One region of the Sinorhizobium garamanticum genome, then DNA from elsewhere that is predicted to be linked to it. Evidence: predicted binding sites of a transcription regulator. Region 1 holds the regulator's gene; each other region holds the start of a gene.

What was found. Region 1 encodes LexA, which represses DNA repair genes until DNA is damaged. Its sites were predicted from a motif close to TGTTCNNNNTGTGTTCNG; they were not measured.
Region 2: PZN02_RS19170 (DUF5680 domain-containing protein) is a predicted target of LexA. The motif match lies at 3,490-3,507, and genes of this name have one in related genera.
Region 3: PZN02_RS06645 (helicase-related protein) is a predicted target of LexA. The motif match lies at 3,352-3,369, and genes of this name have one in related genera.

Annotation. Positions count from the first base shown of each region.
Region 1 is NZ_CP120373.1:3,651,083-3,656,966, reverse strand. It holds gene PZN02_RS17210 (SDR family NAD(P)-dependent oxidoreductase) at 1-481, shown strand, start outside; gene PZN02_RS17205 (SMR family transporter) at 469-759, opposite strand; partial or broken gene PZN02_RS17200 (SMR family transporter) at 807-1,142, opposite strand; tRNA gene PZN02_RS17195 (tRNA-Asn) at 1,218-1,292, opposite strand; gene PZN02_RS17190 (hypothetical protein) at 1,433-1,726, shown strand; tRNA gene PZN02_RS17185 (tRNA-Cys) at 2,021-2,094, shown strand; gene lexA (transcriptional repressor LexA) at 2,762-3,481, opposite strand; gene PZN02_RS17175 (TOBE domain-containing protein) at 3,711-3,980, shown strand; gene PZN02_RS17170 (hypothetical protein) at 4,104-4,310, opposite strand; gene PZN02_RS17165 (hypothetical protein) at 4,708-5,226, opposite strand.
Region 2 is NZ_CP120373.1:4,046,311-4,052,194, reverse strand. It holds gene proS (proline--tRNA ligase) at 1-807, shown strand, start outside; gene PZN02_RS19180 (lipoprotein-releasing ABC transporter permease subunit) at 826-2,136, shown strand; gene PZN02_RS19175 (ABC transporter ATP-binding protein) at 2,155-2,841, shown strand; gene PZN02_RS19170 (DUF5680 domain-containing protein) at 2,970-3,437, opposite strand; gene PZN02_RS19165 (hypothetical protein) at 3,592-3,747, shown strand; gene dnaE (DNA polymerase III subunit alpha) at 3,906-5,884, shown strand, end outside.
Region 3 is NZ_CP120373.1:1,425,603-1,431,486, reverse strand. It holds gene PZN02_RS06650 (RNA-binding S4 domain-containing protein) at 1-203, opposite strand, end outside; gene PZN02_RS06645 (helicase-related protein) at 211-3,180, opposite strand; gene phbB (beta-ketoacyl-ACP reductase) at 3,894-4,619, opposite strand; gene PZN02_RS06635 (acetyl-CoA C-acetyltransferase) at 4,797-5,884, opposite strand, start outside.

The DNA.
Region 1 (5,884 bases):
CGTCAATTGCCTCGTGCCCGTTGTCGAGCACATGAAGGCGAACGGGCATGGCCAGATCGCTATCGTGTCGTCGGCGGCGGGCTACAGCGGCCTGCCGATGGGCGCCGCATATGGGGCGACCAAGGCGGGGCTCATCAATATGGCCGAGAGCTTGAAATTCGACCTCGATCGTATCGGCATCCGCCTGCAGTTGATCTGTCCAGGCTTCGTCGACACGGCCGCTTCGGCCAGAGGCAAGTTCCCGCGACCGGCTCTGGTGAGCGTAGAGGAAGCGGCGGAGCGCATTTGTCTCGGCCTGAAATCAGGGCGCTTCGAGATCACGTTCCCTAAACGCCTTACCTATGCGGCTAAACTGGCGCGTTTCCTGCCGTACAGCGCCTACTTTGCGCTTCTCAACTGGCTGGTGCCTGGGCGTGTGCCCGCGAGCACGGCGAAAAAAGCGCAATCCAGTACGAAGGGCCGGCCACGTCAGGCCGTGTGAAGCACGAGAACCGCACCGAAGACGAGCGACAGGCCGAGCCAGCCGACAGGTTTCAGCTTCTGACCGAAGAAGAGACGTCCGCAGATGGCGGTGCCGAAGATGCCGGTGGCGCCAAGCACTGCATAGGCGATGGCAAGTTCCATCCCCTTGACCGCCTCCGCGAGCAGTGCAAAGGCCGCGAGTACCAGGAGAATCGAAAGCACGCCCCAGCCGCGCCGCGCAAAGCCGTTCGACTTCGTGGAAGCCAGATTGGCAGCGACGTCAAGGACGCCGGCCATAACCGCGAAAGCGAAATAGAAGCTGTCGGCACTCGTCGGGCTGCTTCTCCCGCCGCTTCCTCCTCCTGTGCCTCACCGGCGTTGACGAGCAGTATCCCGACAACGGCCATCGACAGACCGAGCATCTCGCGGCCGCTCAGCGCATGGCCAAAGACGAACACGGAGACGAGCGTGATGAGAGCGACACCGGACCCTTCCCAGATGGCATAGGCGACGCCGACGGAGATTGTCTTCACGGCTTTGGCAAGGAACACGTATGAGAGCGCAATCGAAGCATACATGATCGCATGTCCGGCATAGGAGCCGGAGGCAGCCTTCATCGCCGTGAGGCCGGCGACCTCTGTCGCGATCGCGAGAGTCAGGAAAAGCCATGCAACACGCATGAGGAACCTTCAGAGACCACATCGACAAACAAAAAGAGCCATTCGGGCGTTTACCGCGAATGGCTCTTTTGAAACTGGCTCCCCGGGCCGGATTCGAACCGGCGACCTATCGATTAACAGTCGAGTGCTCTACCGCTGAGCTACCAGGGATCATCTGCACCGCAGAAGTGAGGCTGCTAATACAAATGCTTTTTCGATTTGCCAAGCGCTTTTTCAAAAAAAATTGACAACGTCGGTTGCGAGGCTGTGGAGAAGGCCCCAATTGTGGGGTGGAGCATGAAAGAGGAATAATGACGAACGGCAGGAAAGAACGGCATTTCGGCATCGATCCGCAGACACGCCAGATCGTGCTCGGGAAATGGCGCATTAACTTGCCGGACTCGCCGGTACTGCGAATCCTGGTTGGTACGCTTCTCATCGTGGGCGGCGTCTTAGGTTTTCTGCCGGTGCTCGGTTTCTGGATGATTCCTCTGGGGTTGCTTGTGCTTTCTCACGACATACCGGCGATCCGCCGCCGCCGCCGCAAGTTGGCGATTTGGTGGGCGCGTTGGCGCGGCCAGCAAAATTCCTCCGGCAAGTCCTGAGCGGGGCGCGCGAGGCGGCAGAAGCCGATGCCTGAGGGAGCGAGGGAGGCCGACGAATCGACTGCCGTGCTGCGATGTTTGTCGGCGCAGGGTCGCACGAGCTCGCTGATGGCACCGTAGGCACGCAAAGCTGCCGTTAGAATCGAAAAAATTCCGGGCTGGATTGCAGTTGGGGATCGCTGGGGAGAACGGCGAATGACTACGAGCGTTCCACCTTTTTCGAAAGCTTCCCCCTTGCGCTCCTCATAGATTCGTTCTAAACGCCGGCCATCGCTTGATCGATCGAGCGCGAGAGGCCTCGTGGCGGAGTGGTGACGCAGAGGACTGCAAATCCTTGTACCCCGGTTCAATTCCGGGCGAGGCCTCCAAAAGAAATCAAATGCTTAACATTTCTGCTTCAAGCAGATTTCGAGAATTGCCTAGGCCTCCGCTCAAGGCAATGACCTGGGCAGTGGGCCTCTACCTCGCCAGTTTCGCACTCTTCCCAACGAAGGTCCCGAAGCGGGTTGGAAGGGACACCAGAACTGGCTCTGGTACCCTCAGTGCCCCAACCGCCGACATGGATGTCGCCAGCGTGCGCTCACAGCAACATGTCGAGAAGCGCAGCGCACAAGAATCCTAAGACCTTTGCCAATGTCGGGTAGGACTAAGGTCCATGGATCGGGGTGGGCGGCGCCCTTAAACTCCACTGATATCATTTACAATGAGCTTTTACTTTGAAGCGCGGTTTGTAGACTCGCCGGTCTATGCCGAAGAGCAGGGCCGGCTTTTTCTTCTATTCCAAGGCTTCCCTCGTTCTACTGCATGTTTCCCTAAATCGTAGCCGATTGGGGATGAGGATATGCGGGAATTTACACTGCTATAGCATCCGTTGCGCGTCTGATAAGACGCGCGGCGCCGTGGATAAGACCTTTCGTGGGAAGCCGGCAGGTCACGTCTGCAGCTCTGAAAGAAACAATATCCTGTTCGAGCAGCACGGCTAAATGCGCACTGGCTCCCGCAAACCAGGCTCGAATTTCCGCTCAGACCGCCAAACTAGTGATAGCGGCGAATAAGGCCGACGAGCTTGCCTTGGATCTTGACGCGGTCCGGTCCGAATATCCGCGTTTCATAGGCAGGGTTGGCCGCTTCGAGCGCAATGGAGGCGCCCTTTCTGCGGAATCGTTTGAGCGTTGCCTCTTCGTCATCGACTAGTGCAACGACGATGTCGCCGGGATTCGCCGTGTTTGTATTCCGAATGATCACGGTATCGCCATCGAAGATACCCGCTTCGATCATCGAGTCGCCCTTGATTTCGAGCGCGTAGTGTTCGCCGCTGCCGATCATGTCGGCCGGGATGGAAATATCGTGCGTGTTGTTCTGGATCGCGGAAATCGGGACACCGGCCGCAATTCGTCCCATGACCGGCACCGAAATCATTGCAGTGTCGCTCGGTGGCGCCGATTTCGTCGTGGCGGCGGGCGCTACAGGTGGCTTGCCCAGGCTGCCTTCTATGACACTTGGCGAGAAGCCACGCCGAGGCTGCGGGCTCGCCATATAGGCCTCAGGCAGCTTGATGACTTCGAGCGCGCGCGCCCGGTTGGGAAGGCGTCGAATGAAGCCGCGCTCTTCAAGTGCGGTAATCAACCGATGGATGCCCGACTTGGAAGCGAGGTCCAGTGCGTCTTTCATCTCGTCGAAGGACGGCGGCACCCCGGATTCCTTCATTCGCTCGTGAATGAACAGAAGCAATTCCTGTTGCTTGCGGGTTAGCATGGCGCGTCACTCCAGAATCGCGAAACAAATCAAGAACAGACACTATCTGTTCCATATGTGTTCCGCAAGTACCTAAAATTCCGTGAATTTCTCTCGCCATCGCGAATTTCTCGAGGGAGGCCCTCGGTCGCTCCGCCGACCGCCGCGTCGCGAGCCACGGAAGGGGCAGGATCGCGCCTTTCTGGCCGGTCTTATGTCTCCGTCAGGCTGATCGGCGCGGTCATCGAGCATGACTGCAGGCCATCAGATCTCCTTCGTCATCCGGCCGGGGAACATTGGGCTCCAGCCGTTCAATGGTATTGTGAGTGATGCGGCGCCGAACAGCGTCAGCGGCCTCATCCAGGGCAAGGTCTTCCTGGTAGAGGTCGGGGAATACACGATCGGCATCGATGGCGATCAAAACCTGCTTGTTCGCACGCATCCCTCGATCGGCATCAGCCGTGGCGACCGCGTTCGCGCATCATTCCCCGAGAACAAAGTGTCCGCAATCTGCGACTGAGTTACTGCATGATTCCTTAAATCGGAATCGATTTAAGGACAAAATCATGCAGCAATTCAAAGTGCTACAGCGACCTTTGCGCGTCCGATTGGACGCGCGGCGCAGTGTGTCTTCAATTGCTCGCTAGATCGTGCGGATCATCTGCCAGATCTGCTCCGGATCCCTGACGCCGGTCTGGTAAAGCTTGATGATCCTTTGGGCGACTTCCTCAGCCTCATCGCTCCCCATCGTCAGGTTGCGTTCTTCGAGCGCCTTGTGCAGCACGCCCTCCAGGATCGCGACTTCACCGGGAAGGATAGGATAATCTCGGAAGTTATTGAAAGGGTTCATGGCCGATCTCCTCTTTGGGGCAAATCTGCCGGTGGGAACAGTCTACGCGTTTTTTCAGAGGGTGCGAACGGGAAACGGTCGCTTTACTACAGCGCCGCGCGCGTCTTATCAGACGCGCGAACGACGCTGTAGCATTTTGAATCGCTGCACGCTTTTATCCTTGGATCGGCCACCTTTTAGGAAACGTCCAGGCGGGCCCTTGGGCATATCGCGTTATCGCAATGGCGGTTGACGCGACCGGGGTTCTCGAAGCGCAAACAGCCGCGCCACGAAACGAAAGGCCCGCGCCGCCAACGTTATAAAGCCCGCACCTCGCCTCCGCGCCCGCCTCAGGGCGGCGCGGAGGCGTATGGCGGGATTCGACGACTCCCCCGAGGCTGACTGTGCCCGATGACCCCTAGTTGCTCGAAGCTGGATGAGGCAACATCTTCGGCGGCTCTTCCAGGAGAGTATAAGGTCCTTCAGGGCACTTGACGTCCGGGTTCACCGGGTGGAACAGGCCGAGAGGGTTCGGCTTGAAGATCCACGCATGCAGGTCGTAATGGTGGAGCTGCGCCGGCAGAAGCGGTTCATGCCCCTCCATGGGGCCGTCGAAGGGATGCCCGAAGAGCTCGGGATTCGGCTTGACGCCCGTGGCGAGCGGGATCAGCCATTCGACAGCAACGAGCTCCAGCTTGTCGCCATTTGGCTCATACAACAGCAATGTCGGCTTCATTGGATCGGGCTTCGGACCGATCAGCGCCGGATTCAGAAAGTGCACCCCCATCGTGCCCGTCGCATACGTGACGCATCCCAATGTCGAGAAATAGCCGTCACGCACCGCGGCAACGGGGTCCTTATATTTCTCAAGCGCTGTTTTCAGCTTCTCCAGCTCGGGCGGAAGCGCGTCGCTTGCATTCACCAGCGGTGCGGACATGACAGAAGCGCCCGCCGCGAGACAAACTGTCCGCAGCAAACGCAGTACCGAAGACATACGCATGGCTCGGTCCTCCCTCGCTCAACTCGCCTCCCGCGAGGAGCATGGCCGGCATGATACAGCGGGCGAGATCGCCATGCTATCGCGAAAGGGGTAGGGGATGCGCGCGATTGGGGCAATCGGAACAGGCGCGGGCTGGCTAATCCGGCGCTGCAATACGCGCCTAAGACCTTTGGCGACATTGCGCCGGACTAAGGTCCCATAGATCGAAGATGGCGACACCCTAGGTTTCTGGGGGTTGTCGGCAACGCACTCACAAGAACCTAGTTGTTTCAGAAGCGATTTAGGGCGGGGCCTGTTGTCCGCAAAGCAAAGGCCCCGCCTGTGTTGGGTGTCGGCAAGGACGCCATAAACAACAAGAAAGGCCGGCTGGACCGGCCTTTCTTCGTCACCCCATGCCGTTGCCAGTACATCCGTGGTCAACGGCACGAGGGACGCTCTAAAACTGAATCTAAGCGCCGATTATGACAGTGGCAAGTCGGGGTTTCGACACCTAACAGCTAGGACCAACCGCGACCTTCTAGAGGCGATCGGATTTGCGGATCTAACACCACTGGATGCCTGACACCCCATGCCTGACGCGCCGGCCGGTTGCCAT
Region 2 (5,884 bases), 400 kb from region 1:
AACCGGATGTTTGCCGCCTATCTGCGCACCTTTGCGCGCATGGGCCTGCGTGCCATCCCGATGCGCGCCGATACCGGTCCGATCGGTGGCAATCTCAGTCACGAGTTCATCATCCTTGCCGATACCGGTGAGTCCGAAGTCTTCTGCCACAAGGACTTCCTTGGTTTCGACATTCCGGGAGAGGATACGAATTTCGACGATGTCGCCGGCCTGAAGGCGATTTTCGAGAAGTGGACGTCGCGTTATGCGGCAACCTCGGAAATGCATGACGAGGCGGCGTTCAACGCTGTTCCCGAGGGCGAACGCCTGTCGGCGCGCGGCATCGAGGTCGGCCACATCTTCTACTTCGGCACAAAATATTCCGAAGCGATGGGCGCGAAGGTGCTCGGGCCGGACGGCAAGGAGCACACCGTGCACATGGGTTCCTATGGCATCGGTCCGACCCGCCTCGTGCCGGCGATCATCGAGGCCTCGCACGACGAAAACGGCATCATCTGGCCGAAGTCGGTCGCCCCGTTCGATGTCGTCGTCATCAACATGAAAGCGGGTGATGCCGCTTGCGATGCGGCCAGCGGCACGCTCTACTCTCGACTCGGGAAGGCTGGATTCGACGTGCTTCTGGACGATACCGATGATCGCGCCGGCGCGAAGTTTGCGACCGCCGACCTTATTGGTGTTCCGGTTCAGATCATCGCCGGACCGCGTTCGGTTGCGAACGGCGAAGTCGAGGTCAAAGAGCGCAAGACCGGCGAGCGCGAGACGATGACGATCGAAGCCGCGATCAACAAGCTGGTTGCGACGAGATAAAGGACGAAGGAAGCGAAGATGACCGCGGCGACGGAAGACCAGGTGCAGGCTGCCGCTCAGTCTGGTGTGCCTTCCAGCCGTCCCTTTTGCGCGTTCGAGCGCATGGTGGCCTGGCGCTATCTGCGCTCGCGACGGAAGGAAGCCTTCATCTCGGTCATCGCCGGCTTTTCCTTCATCGGCATCATGCTGGGCGTGGGGACGCTGATCATCGTCATGGCGGTGATGAACGGATTCCGTACCGAGCTTATTTCGCGCATCCTCGGCATGAACGGCCATATCATCGTTCAGCCGCTCGATGGACCGCTCACCAACTATGCCGATCTCGCCACCAAGTTTTCCGCGGTCCCCGGCGTCACCATGGCGATCCCAATGGTCGAAGGGCAGGTTCTCGCCCAAGGGCTGGGTGACGCGTCAACAGGAGCCCTCGTTCGCGGTGTCCGTGCCGACGACCTCTCGAAGATGAAATCCATCTCGGAGCACATTCAGCAGGGCGATCTTGTCGGCTTCGCGTCGGGCAGCGGCGTCGCCATCGGTTCGCGTATGGCCGAACAACTGGGCATCCGTGTCGGTGGCACGATCACGCTGACTTCGCCGAATGGCGATGTGACGCCGATGGGCATGAATCCGCGCGTCAAGGCCTATACCGTCTCGGCGATCTTCGAAATCGGCATGTCGGAATATGACGCAACGATCGTCTTCATGCCCCTCGAGGAGGCGCAGCTTTACTTCAATGCTGAGGGCCTCGTCCAATCAATCGAAATTTTCGCCGAGCGTCCGGACGCGGTCGATTCCTTGCGCAAGCCCATTGAAGATGCCGCCGGCCGGCAGATCTTCATCACCGACTGGCGCGACCGCAACAAAACCTTCTTCTCCGCGCTCGAGGTCGAGCGCAACGTGATGTTCATGATCCTGACGCTGATCGTGCTGGTGGCGGCGTTGAACATCATTTCCGGCCTCATCATGCTGGTGAAGGACAAGGGCAGCGACATCGCGATCCTGAGAACGATGGGCGCGACGTCCGGATCGGTAATGCGAATCTTCTTCATGACCGGCGCCGCCATCGGCGTCGCCGGCACGATCGCCGGCGTGCTCCTTGGTGTCGTCGTCTGCCTCAACGTCGAGTCGATCCGCCAGTTCTTCTCCTGGGTCTCGGGGACGACGCTCTTCAACCCGGAACTTTATTTCCTGAGTCAGCTTCCTGCGGATATGAATGCCGACGAAACGGTCGCAGTCGTCATCATGGCGCTTGCCCTTTCCTTCCTTGCCACGATCTTTCCAGCCTGGCGCGCCTCGCGCCTCGATCCGGTGCAGGCCCTGCGGTACGAATAACAAGGACAAGAACGCAAAATGAATGCGCGTGTGGCACTGCAGCTCTCCGGCATCGAGCGGCACTACGGAGAGGGTGAAACCTACCTGCCGATCCTCAAAGGTGTCGATTTCACACTGCGAAGCGGCGAGACCGTCGCGCTCGTGGCGCCTTCGGGAACCGGCAAGTCGACGCTCTTGCATGTCGCAGGCCTGCTCGAACATCCGGACGCGGGCGAAGTCGTCGTGAACGGTTTGGCTTGCAACGGGCTCAGCGATGATCGGCGCACCGCGATCCGGCGCAAGGAGATCGGCTTCGTCTATCAGTTCCATCACCTGCTGCCGGAATTTTCCGCGCTGGAAAACATCATGATGCCGCAACTAATCGCCGGCCTGCCGAAGGCGGAAGCAGCGGAGAGAGCCGCCGCTTTGCTCGATTATATGCGCATCGGCCACCGTGCCAGCCATCGACCGGGCGAACTCTCCGGCGGCGAGCAGCAGCGCGTTGCGATCGCCCGCGCCGTGGCCAATGCGCCTCTCGTTCTCCTGGCTGATGAGCCGACCGGCAATCTCGATCCCGAGACCGCTGGCTATGTTTTCGAGGCGATGGAGGCCCTGGCACGCCAGTCGGGCCTTGCCGCACTGATTGCGACGCACAACCATGAACTCGCCTCCCTGATGGATCGCCGTGTGACGATCGAGGATGGGAAGGTCGTTGAACTGAAGTAGGCTTAAGGCGCTATCGAGCGGGATGCGGGAAAAGTGCGCGCGGTTTTCTGCCCACATCCGCGTCTCAACTTATTAGAGTCAATCACGATGAATTTCGGCCGATTCGACCCAAAATCACCGTGATCTCGTCACGGAACGATGAGCCCGCCTCGATAATCGAGCTCGTAGGCCTCTTCGCCATCGACGAAAATGACCTCGCGTCCGGAAAAATGATCGGTCGCGCCGCGGCTGCTGTCGACGTAACAACCGTAGGCGTGCTGATATTCCGTGCCGCCGAGGAAATGGCGCTTGTCGCGATACATGGTCTGTAGTGCAGCTTTAATAACGGTGCCGGCTCGTTCCGCATCGATCAAGTCCCGACGGATAATGCGACCGAAGTAGTTCATCGCCCAGCGCGGTTTGCCATCATGCCAGACTGCTTCCTGGCCGGCAAAATCCGTTCCGCCAAAATAGCTGTCGAGATAGCGCCACGCGCCGCGCTGGTGACCGATATCGCGCGAGCCGAGCCTGCAGGCGGGCAGGGCCGCGCCGTCGCCGACATATGTCCTCGATTTTGCCTCGACGATGAAGTCGGTGAGTTCCTTGATGCTGAACATGAGCGTGCTCCCATTTTCGTGAGCGAGGATGCCGTAACATCGCCAGCTTGTAAAGAACAAAAAGGGAACAAACGTCGATGCACCAGGCCTCCGAACCCTGACGGCGCCCAGCCACAGGCGCGTTAACCATCACCTTTGAATTGCGGGATCTTTTATGCAGGCTTACTTGACTATGGAACAAAAAAAGAACAAAAGAAAAACAATAGCGGAAAGGAGCCATCTAATGACTGATTTCGTTCGTGATCTCGCCGCCTTCGCCTCCATGAGCCTGTTCATCGCCAGCATTTCGGTGATTGCGCTCGGATTGTGATCCTTCTGCGCCGGCGCGGCTTCGCATGGCGCGGCGGCGTCGGATCTGTGCTACCTCGGATGCAATGTTGAAAAAGACGGCGGTCCCGGTCGTTGCGCTGGACATCAAGGACCGGAAACGGGATATCCTCTGCTCCGAACGGGAATCGGAGTGTAACGATGGCGAATGACCAGAGCCTTGGGCAGGGCGCAGCTGCGACGGATCCGCAGTTTGTTCACTTGCGCGTGCATTCGGCCTTCTCGCTGCTCGAGGGTGCGTTGCCGCTGAAGAAAGTCATCGGCAAGGCTGTTGCGGATGACCAACCGGCCATTGGCATTGCCGACACCAACAATCTTTTTGCTGCGCTCGAATTTTCACAAAAGGCGGCGGATGACGGCTTGCAGCCGATCATTGGCTGCCAGTTGTCGATCGACATGGAAGACGAGGCGGAAGCAGAACGGCGCGGCCATCATCATCAGCTTGCAAAGCTGCCGTCGCTCGTGCTGATCGCCGCAACGGACGCCGGCTATGTACGGCTCGTCGACCTCGTCAGCCGCGCCTATCTCGACGGCGAGGGCAGCCAGGCGGCGCGAATAACGCGGTCATGGCTGGCTGAGGGCGGGACCGATGGCCTGATCGCGCTGACGGGGGCGGCAAGCGGCCCGATCGACTTGGCATTGAGGGCGGGCTCGACGGTTCTGGCAGAGACCCGCCTGAAGGCGTTGATCGAGCTCTTCGGCGACCGGCTCTATCTGGAACTGCAGCGGCACGGCAACTATGACCGGCGCCACGAGAGCCGCATGATCGAACTCGCCTATCGCTTTGATGTACCGCTGGTGGCGACCAACGAGGCGTTCTTTCCTGCGCCGGCTGACTATGATGCGCACGACGCTCTGATGGCGGTCGCGCACAACGCGATGGTTTCGGATGACAGCCGGTTCCGGCTGACACCGGACCACTATCTGAAAAGCCGCAAGGAGATGGCGGCGCTCTTCGCCGATCTTCCGGAAGCCCTGGAGAACACGATCGAGATCGCCCGGCGCTGCTCCTTCATGCTGAAGACCCGTGGGCCGATCCTGCCGCGCTTCACCGGCGCTTCGGAGGACCCGGAGGAAGCAGAACGTGCGGAGGCGGCGGAGCTCCGCCGGCAGGCGGAGGAGGGGCTTGAGGTCCGCCTGGCGAAGCTCGGCATGGCCCCCGGCTACAAGGAAGAGGATTACCGCGAGCGGCTGGCCTTCGAACTAGGCGTCATCGAACGGATGAAGTTCCCGGGCTACTTCCTGATCGTTTCGGACTTCATCAAATGGGCCAAGCAGCACGACATTCCCGTCGGCCCGGGCCGCGGCTCGGGTGCGGGATCGCTGGTGGCCTATGCGCTGACGATCACCGACGTTGATCCGATGCGTTTCTCGCTGCTGTTCGAGCGCTTCCTCAATCCCGAACGCGTGTCGATGCCGGACTTCGATATCGACTTCTGCCAGGACCGGCGTGAAGAGGTCATCCGCTACGTCCAGGGCAAATACGGTCGCGAGCAGGTGGCGCAGATCATCACCTTCGGATCGCTGCAAGCGCGCGCGGCGTTGCGCGATGTCGGCCGCGTGCTCGAAATGCCCTATGGCCAGGTCGACAAGATCTGCAAGCTGGTGCCGAACAACCCTGCCAATCCGACGCCGCTTTCGAAAGCGATCGAGGAGGAGCCGCGGCTGCAGGAGGAGGCGGAAAAGGAGCCGGTCGTGGCTCGCCTTCTCGATATCGCCCAGAAGATCGAGGGCCTCTACCGCCATGCCTCGACGCACGCCGCCGGCATCGTCATCGGCGATCGGCCGCTCTCGAAGCTGGTGCCGATGTACCGCGATCCGCGCTCGGACATGCCGGTGACCCAGTTCAACATGAAGTGGGTGGAGCAGGCCGGCCTCGTCAAATTCGACTTCCTTGGCCTGAAAACGCTGACGGTGCTGAAGACCGCGGTCGATTTTGTCGCCAAGCGTGGCATCCATATCGATCTTGCGAGCATTCCGCTTGACGATGTGAAGACCTACGAGATGCTTTCCCGCGGCGAGACGGTCGGCGTGTTCCAGGTGGAAAGCGCCGGCATGCGCAAGGCGTTGATCGGCATGCGGCCGGACTGCATCGAGGACATCATCGCCCTCGTTGCGCT
Region 3 (5,884 bases), 2.0 Mb from region 1:
TCACGTCGCTCCAGCGACAGTTCGAGCGTATCGCCTGCCTTTACCTGAGCGGAGGATTGCGTCACCCGCGCGCCGTTGACCGCGACATGGCCAGCCTCGATCGCCTTCTGGGCAAGCGAGCGCGATTTGATCAGCCGAGCGAAGAACAGCCACTTGTCGAGCCGCTGACGAGGTGCAGGCGCAGACGTTGGCTGTTTCTCCATTGCCTTCCTACTTTTTCAGCTGCTCCTTGAGAGCGGCAAGTTTCGCAAAGGGCGAATCCGGATCCAGCGGCTTTTCTTTGCGCGGCGGGCGCCCTTCGAACTTCGGACCGCCCGGCTTGCCGCCCCGATCGTGGCGATCGGGCCGATCCTTGCGCTGGCCGCCGCCACCCGGCCTGTTCTCCTGTGCCTTGCCGCGCATGGGCGCTCCGCCCTTGCGGCCGCCCTCCCTGCCTTCGCCCTGACCATGCCGCTGGCCACCACGGCGATGATCGCCCTGGTGGCGGCCGGCCTGGCGCTGGTTGTCCTGGCGCGTCCCAGGACGCCAGAGGAGGACGGGCCTGGCTTCGGTAGGCTCTTCCGCCGGGCTTGCTTCAGCCGGCGCGTCGTTGGTTGCTTCGGCTGCGGGCGCTTCCGTCTGCGTCACGCCGGCCGGCTCGCTCTCGGCCTTCGCATCCGCATCGACGTTCTCGGCCGCGGCACTTTCGACCGGCGTCTCCGCCGGGGTCGCATCTCCGCCCTGGCTTGCGAGGAAGGCTGCCGCCTCTTCGGCGGTCACGCTGTCGGCGCGATAGCCGAGCCCCTTCAGGATTTCCTCCATGTCGTCGGGCGTTGCGCCGAGAATGGACAGCATCGCTGTCGTCGCCATGAAGCGGCGGCCGTCGTATGCGCCGTCCGGACGCGGCTCTGCGCCCGGCTTCCACTGCAGAAGCGGACGGATGAGATCGGCGAGCCGCTCAAGGATGTCGATCCGCACGGCTCGCTTGCCGAGGAAACGGAAGCCCGCAAGCTTGTAGAATGTCCGCTCGAACGACGGATCGGTGACGACAGAGGTACGGCCGGCAGCAAGCATCGGAATGAGTTCGCCATAGCCGGGCTTGTCGAGTCCGTCGTTCTTCAGTGCCCAGAGCAGCGTGATGAGCTCCGCTGGCGCCGGTTTCAGGAGAGCCGGCAGGAAGATGTGATAGGCGCCGAAGCGAACACCGTATTTGCGGATAGACGCGCGACCGTCCTGGTCGAGCGACTTCACCTCCTCGGCGACGTCACGGCGGAATAGCACACCGAGATTCTCGACGAGCTGGAAAGCCAGGCCCTTGGCGAGACCTTCGAGGTCCTCCGCACGGGAGATGTCGTCAAGCGGCTTCAAGATCGTGCCGATATGGTGGTTCACGAATCGTTCGATCCGGGCCAGCACATGGTCGCGGGCATTGGCCTGGAGCTGCTCGTCGGCGAGCAGGATGACGCGGGGACGCATGACGTGATCGCTCGCAGCAAGCCGCGCCACGGGATCACCGAGCCAGCGCACGAGGCCATCCGACGAAAGCGCAAGATCACCGTTGCCGGCCGCATGCAGGCGTGCGGCACGCGCCTCGAATTCCAACGCAAGCGCCTTCTGGGCAGCACCTTGCACCGCCTTCGCATCCGACCCTTCGCCACCGGCTGCCAAAGTGAACCGGAAACCGGCTAATTGGCCTACGTGGTGCCCCTCAACGAAGACATCACCATTCACACTGATTTCAGCTTCCAGCATCGCATTCTCTCTCAGGCGCTTCATGAGCACAGATGTCCTGCGATCAACAAAGCGTTTCGTCAACCTTTCATGTAGCGCGTCGGACAATCGATCTTCGATTTCCCGCGTCTTTTCTTGCCAGTGTGTCGGATCGGCAAGCCATCCGGGCCTATTGGACACATAGGTCCAGGTCCTGATCTGCGCAATTCGCGCCGAAAGTGTGTCAATCTCGCCATCGGTGTGATCCGCGCGGCGAACCTGCTCGGCCATGAAGTCTTCGTTGACCGTGCCGTCGCGAACGAGATCGGCGTAGATCGTCGAAATCAGGTCCGCGTGTTGCGCCGGCGTTATGCGCCGGTAGTCGGGTAGGGCGCAGGCCTCCCACAGCGTCTCGACCCGCTCGGACGTGGTCGCAACGTCCACGATTTCGGGATAGCGCATCAGGTGCTCCAGCGCCTGCTGATCGACAGCCGGAAGGGCACGCGTCAGGCCGGCAACGGCCGGCGCTGCCTCGAGGCTTTTCTTGAGCGCCTTCAGCGAGGAATAATCGACCGCCTTGGACCGCCATTGCAAGACCCTGACGGCATCGAATTCGTGCGACTCCATGCGATGCACGAGTTCGTTGTCGAAGGGATCGACGCGCCCGGTGACACCGAATGTTCCGTCCCGCACATGCCGGCCCGCCCGTCCCGCGACCTGGGCGAGCTCCGCGGGGTTGAGATTGCGGTACTGGTAGCCATCGAACTTGCGGTCCTGCGCGAAGGCGACATGATCGACGTCGAGATTGAGGCCCATGCCGATGGCATCGGTCGCCACAAGATATTCGACGTCGCCCTCCTGGTAGAGCGCGACCTGGGCATTACGGGTACGCGGCGACAGTGCCCCGAGCACGACGGCGGCGCCGCCGCGCTGCCGCCGGATGAGCTCGGCGATGGCATAGACCTCGTCGGCCGAAAAAGCGACGATTGCGGAACGATGCGGGAGCCGGGTGATCTTCTTTGATCCCGCATAGAGAAGCTGCGAGAGGCGCGGACGCTCGTTGAAGGTGATCCCCGGCAGGAGCTGGTGGAGAATGGGCCGCATCGTCGCGGCGCCGAGCAGCAGCGTTTCGTCGCGGCCGCGCAGATGCAGCAGCCTGTCGGTGAAGATATGGCCACGCTCGAGGTCGGCGGCGAGCTGCACCTCGTCGATCGCTACGAACGACGCCGTCGTTTCGCGCGGCATGGCTTCGACGGTGCAGACCGAATAGCGCGCCCGATGCGGCGTGATCTTTTCCTCACCCGTGATCAGCGCGACGTTGCGGTGGCCCACCTTCTCGACCAGACGCGTATAGACCTCGCGCGCAAGCAGCCGCAGCGGCAGGCCGATGACACCGCTGTCATGCGCAACCATGCGCTCGATCGCGTAGTGGGTCTTGCCGGTATTGGTTGGCCCGAGCACCGCGGTCACACCGCGACCGCTCAGGATCATGGATTGAAAGGACACGTCATCGATCCTGGCATTCTCAACGAGCCGGCGCGGTTTCGCGAGCCGGCTGGGAACACATGCCCACGCGCCGGGCCAAACGCAAGGGGTGCGGGCAATTAAAACCGCCTGCGGCCTCCTCCCCGAGCCACATTTGGTGCCTCCAACATTAACATTCGGAACAGCGGTGGAACGAATCAGCGACGAATCGCTGACTCGCGTCGATTCACTGTATGTTCACGGCTATATCTAGACTGCCGTAGAAAGACTCGCACCACATGCTGAATCTGCCGGAACATCGCGCAAACGAATGCCGTCAGCCCCGTTAACTTTCCTTTCCGGAGCGTTAATTGTGATCAAGGATTCGGAATCCAAGACTCTGGAAAGTTTGGAAAATTTTAACCCAGATTCGTCTTGGGACTCGGCGAATCAAGGAATATGAATCGTCGCATTAACCTTTCGATCAAAGCCGGAACGAATCGGCGACGAATCGCTGACACGATAGTTTTCTCGTTTTGTTCACCACAACATATAGTGGCTCCGGTGCTTACGGATCAATAGAATCGCGGTTGGATTTTTCGCAACCGGTGCACTGAAAGGCTGTGTCGTTAACCATTGCATCGAGCGATGAATTCCACTTCCGCAACAAAAGCGGCGCCCAGGAAGGCGCCGCGAGAGATGACATTGTCTTGGAGTTTGGGTCTTGGCGTTTGGCGGGTTCAGACGAAGAACTGGCCACCATTGGCCGAAATCGTCGAGCCAGTGATGAAGCCTGCGTCGTCGGACGCCAGGAACACGACGCAACGCGCAACTTCTTCCGGTTCACCGAGACGCCCGACCGGAATCTGCGGAATGATCCGTTCGTTGAGCACCTTTTCCGGCACAGCCCTTACCATCTCCGTGCCGATATAACCCGGGCAGATCGCGTTGACGGTGATGCCTTTTGCCGCCCCTTCCTGGGCGAGTGCCTTTGTGAAGCCGAGATCGCCGGCCTTGGCGGCGGAATAATTCGCCTGGCCCATCTGCCCTTTCTGACCGTTGATCGAGGAGATGTTGATGACACGCCCGAAGCCGCGGTCGCGCATGCCCGACCAGAGTGGATGCGTCATGTTGAAGACGCCGGTCAGATTGGTGCTGATCACTTCACCCCATTGTTCCGGCGTCATCTTGTGAAACATCGCATCACGCGTGATGCCGGCATTGTTGACAAGAACGTCCACCGGCCCGAGATCCGCCTCCACCTTGGCAATGCCCTCGGCACAGGCCTGGTAATTGGAGACATCCCACTTGTAGACGGGGATGCCGGTTTCCTGCTTGAAGGCCTGGGCCTTCTCGTCGTTGCCGGCATAGTTTGCGGCCACCTTGTAGCCTGCCGCTTTCAGAGCCACCGAAATGGCTGCACCGATGCCGCGGGATCCACCCGTAACCAACGCTACCCTGCTCATGCTCGCCTCCCACAAGATTGATTTCAATGTTGCATAGGTGATCGGCATGCGGCCCGGCATAGACGGGCCACATGTGCTTGATCAATTTCGCCGATGTCACATAGGGACAGCAGGCCAGCAGACCGGCAAATGCACCGGAAAACTGTTCGGCCGGCCTGCTGCATAGGATCCGGCCGGCTACAGGCGCTCGACGCACATGGCGACGCCCATGCCGCCGCCGATGCACAAGGTGGCCAGCCCCTTGGAAACGCCGCGCCGCTTCATCTCGAAGAGCAAGGTGTTGAGGACGCGGGCACCGGAAGCGCCGATCGGATGGCCGATCGCGATCGCACCGCCGTTGACGTTGACGATCGACGGATCCCAGCCGAGATCCTTGTTGACGGCACAGGCCTGTGCCGCGAAGGCTTCGTTCGCCTCCACGAGCTGCACATCGCCGACCGACCAGCCGGCCTTCTCCAGTGCCTTGCGGGAAGCTGGGATCGGCCCGGTCCCCATGATCTGCGGATCGACGCCGGCCGTCGCCCAGGAAACGATGCGGGCAATCGGCTGAATGCCGCGCTTTTCCGCCTGCGCTTCGGTCATCAAAAGCGTCGCGGCCGCACCGTCGTTCAGCCCCGATGCGTTTCCGGCGGTCACGGTTCCCTCCTTGTCGAAGGCCGGGCGCAGCTTCGCCATGGAATCGAGCGTCGCACCGTGGCGGATATATTCGTCCTGGTCGACGGTCACGTCGCCCTTACGGGTCTTCACGATGAAAGGAACGATCTCGTCGGCGAAACGGCCGGCCTTCTGCGCAGCTTCAGCCTTATTCTGCGAAGCGAGCGCGAATTCGTCCTGCTCTTCGCGGGTAAGCTGCCACTTGCGGGCGACGTTCTCGGCGGTGATGCCCATGTGGTAGCCGTAGAAGGCATCCATCAGGCCATCCTTGATCATCGTGTCGATCATCTTGTAGTCGCCCATCTTCACGCCGCCGCGGAGATGCGCGCAGTGCGGTGCCATCGACATCGATTCCATGCCGCCGGCCACGATGATATCCGCATCACCGGTGACGATCTGCTGCATGCCGAGCGCCACGGCGCGCAGACCCGAACCGCACAGCTGGTTCATGCCCCAAGCCGTCTTTTCCTGCGGGAGGCCTGCCTTCATCGCTGCCTGACGGGCCGGATTCTGCCCTTCACCGGCGGGAAGAACCTGGCCGAGGATCACCTCGTCCACCTCTCCCGCGTCGACGCCCGCCCGCTCGAGTACCGCCTTGATGACGCTCGCGC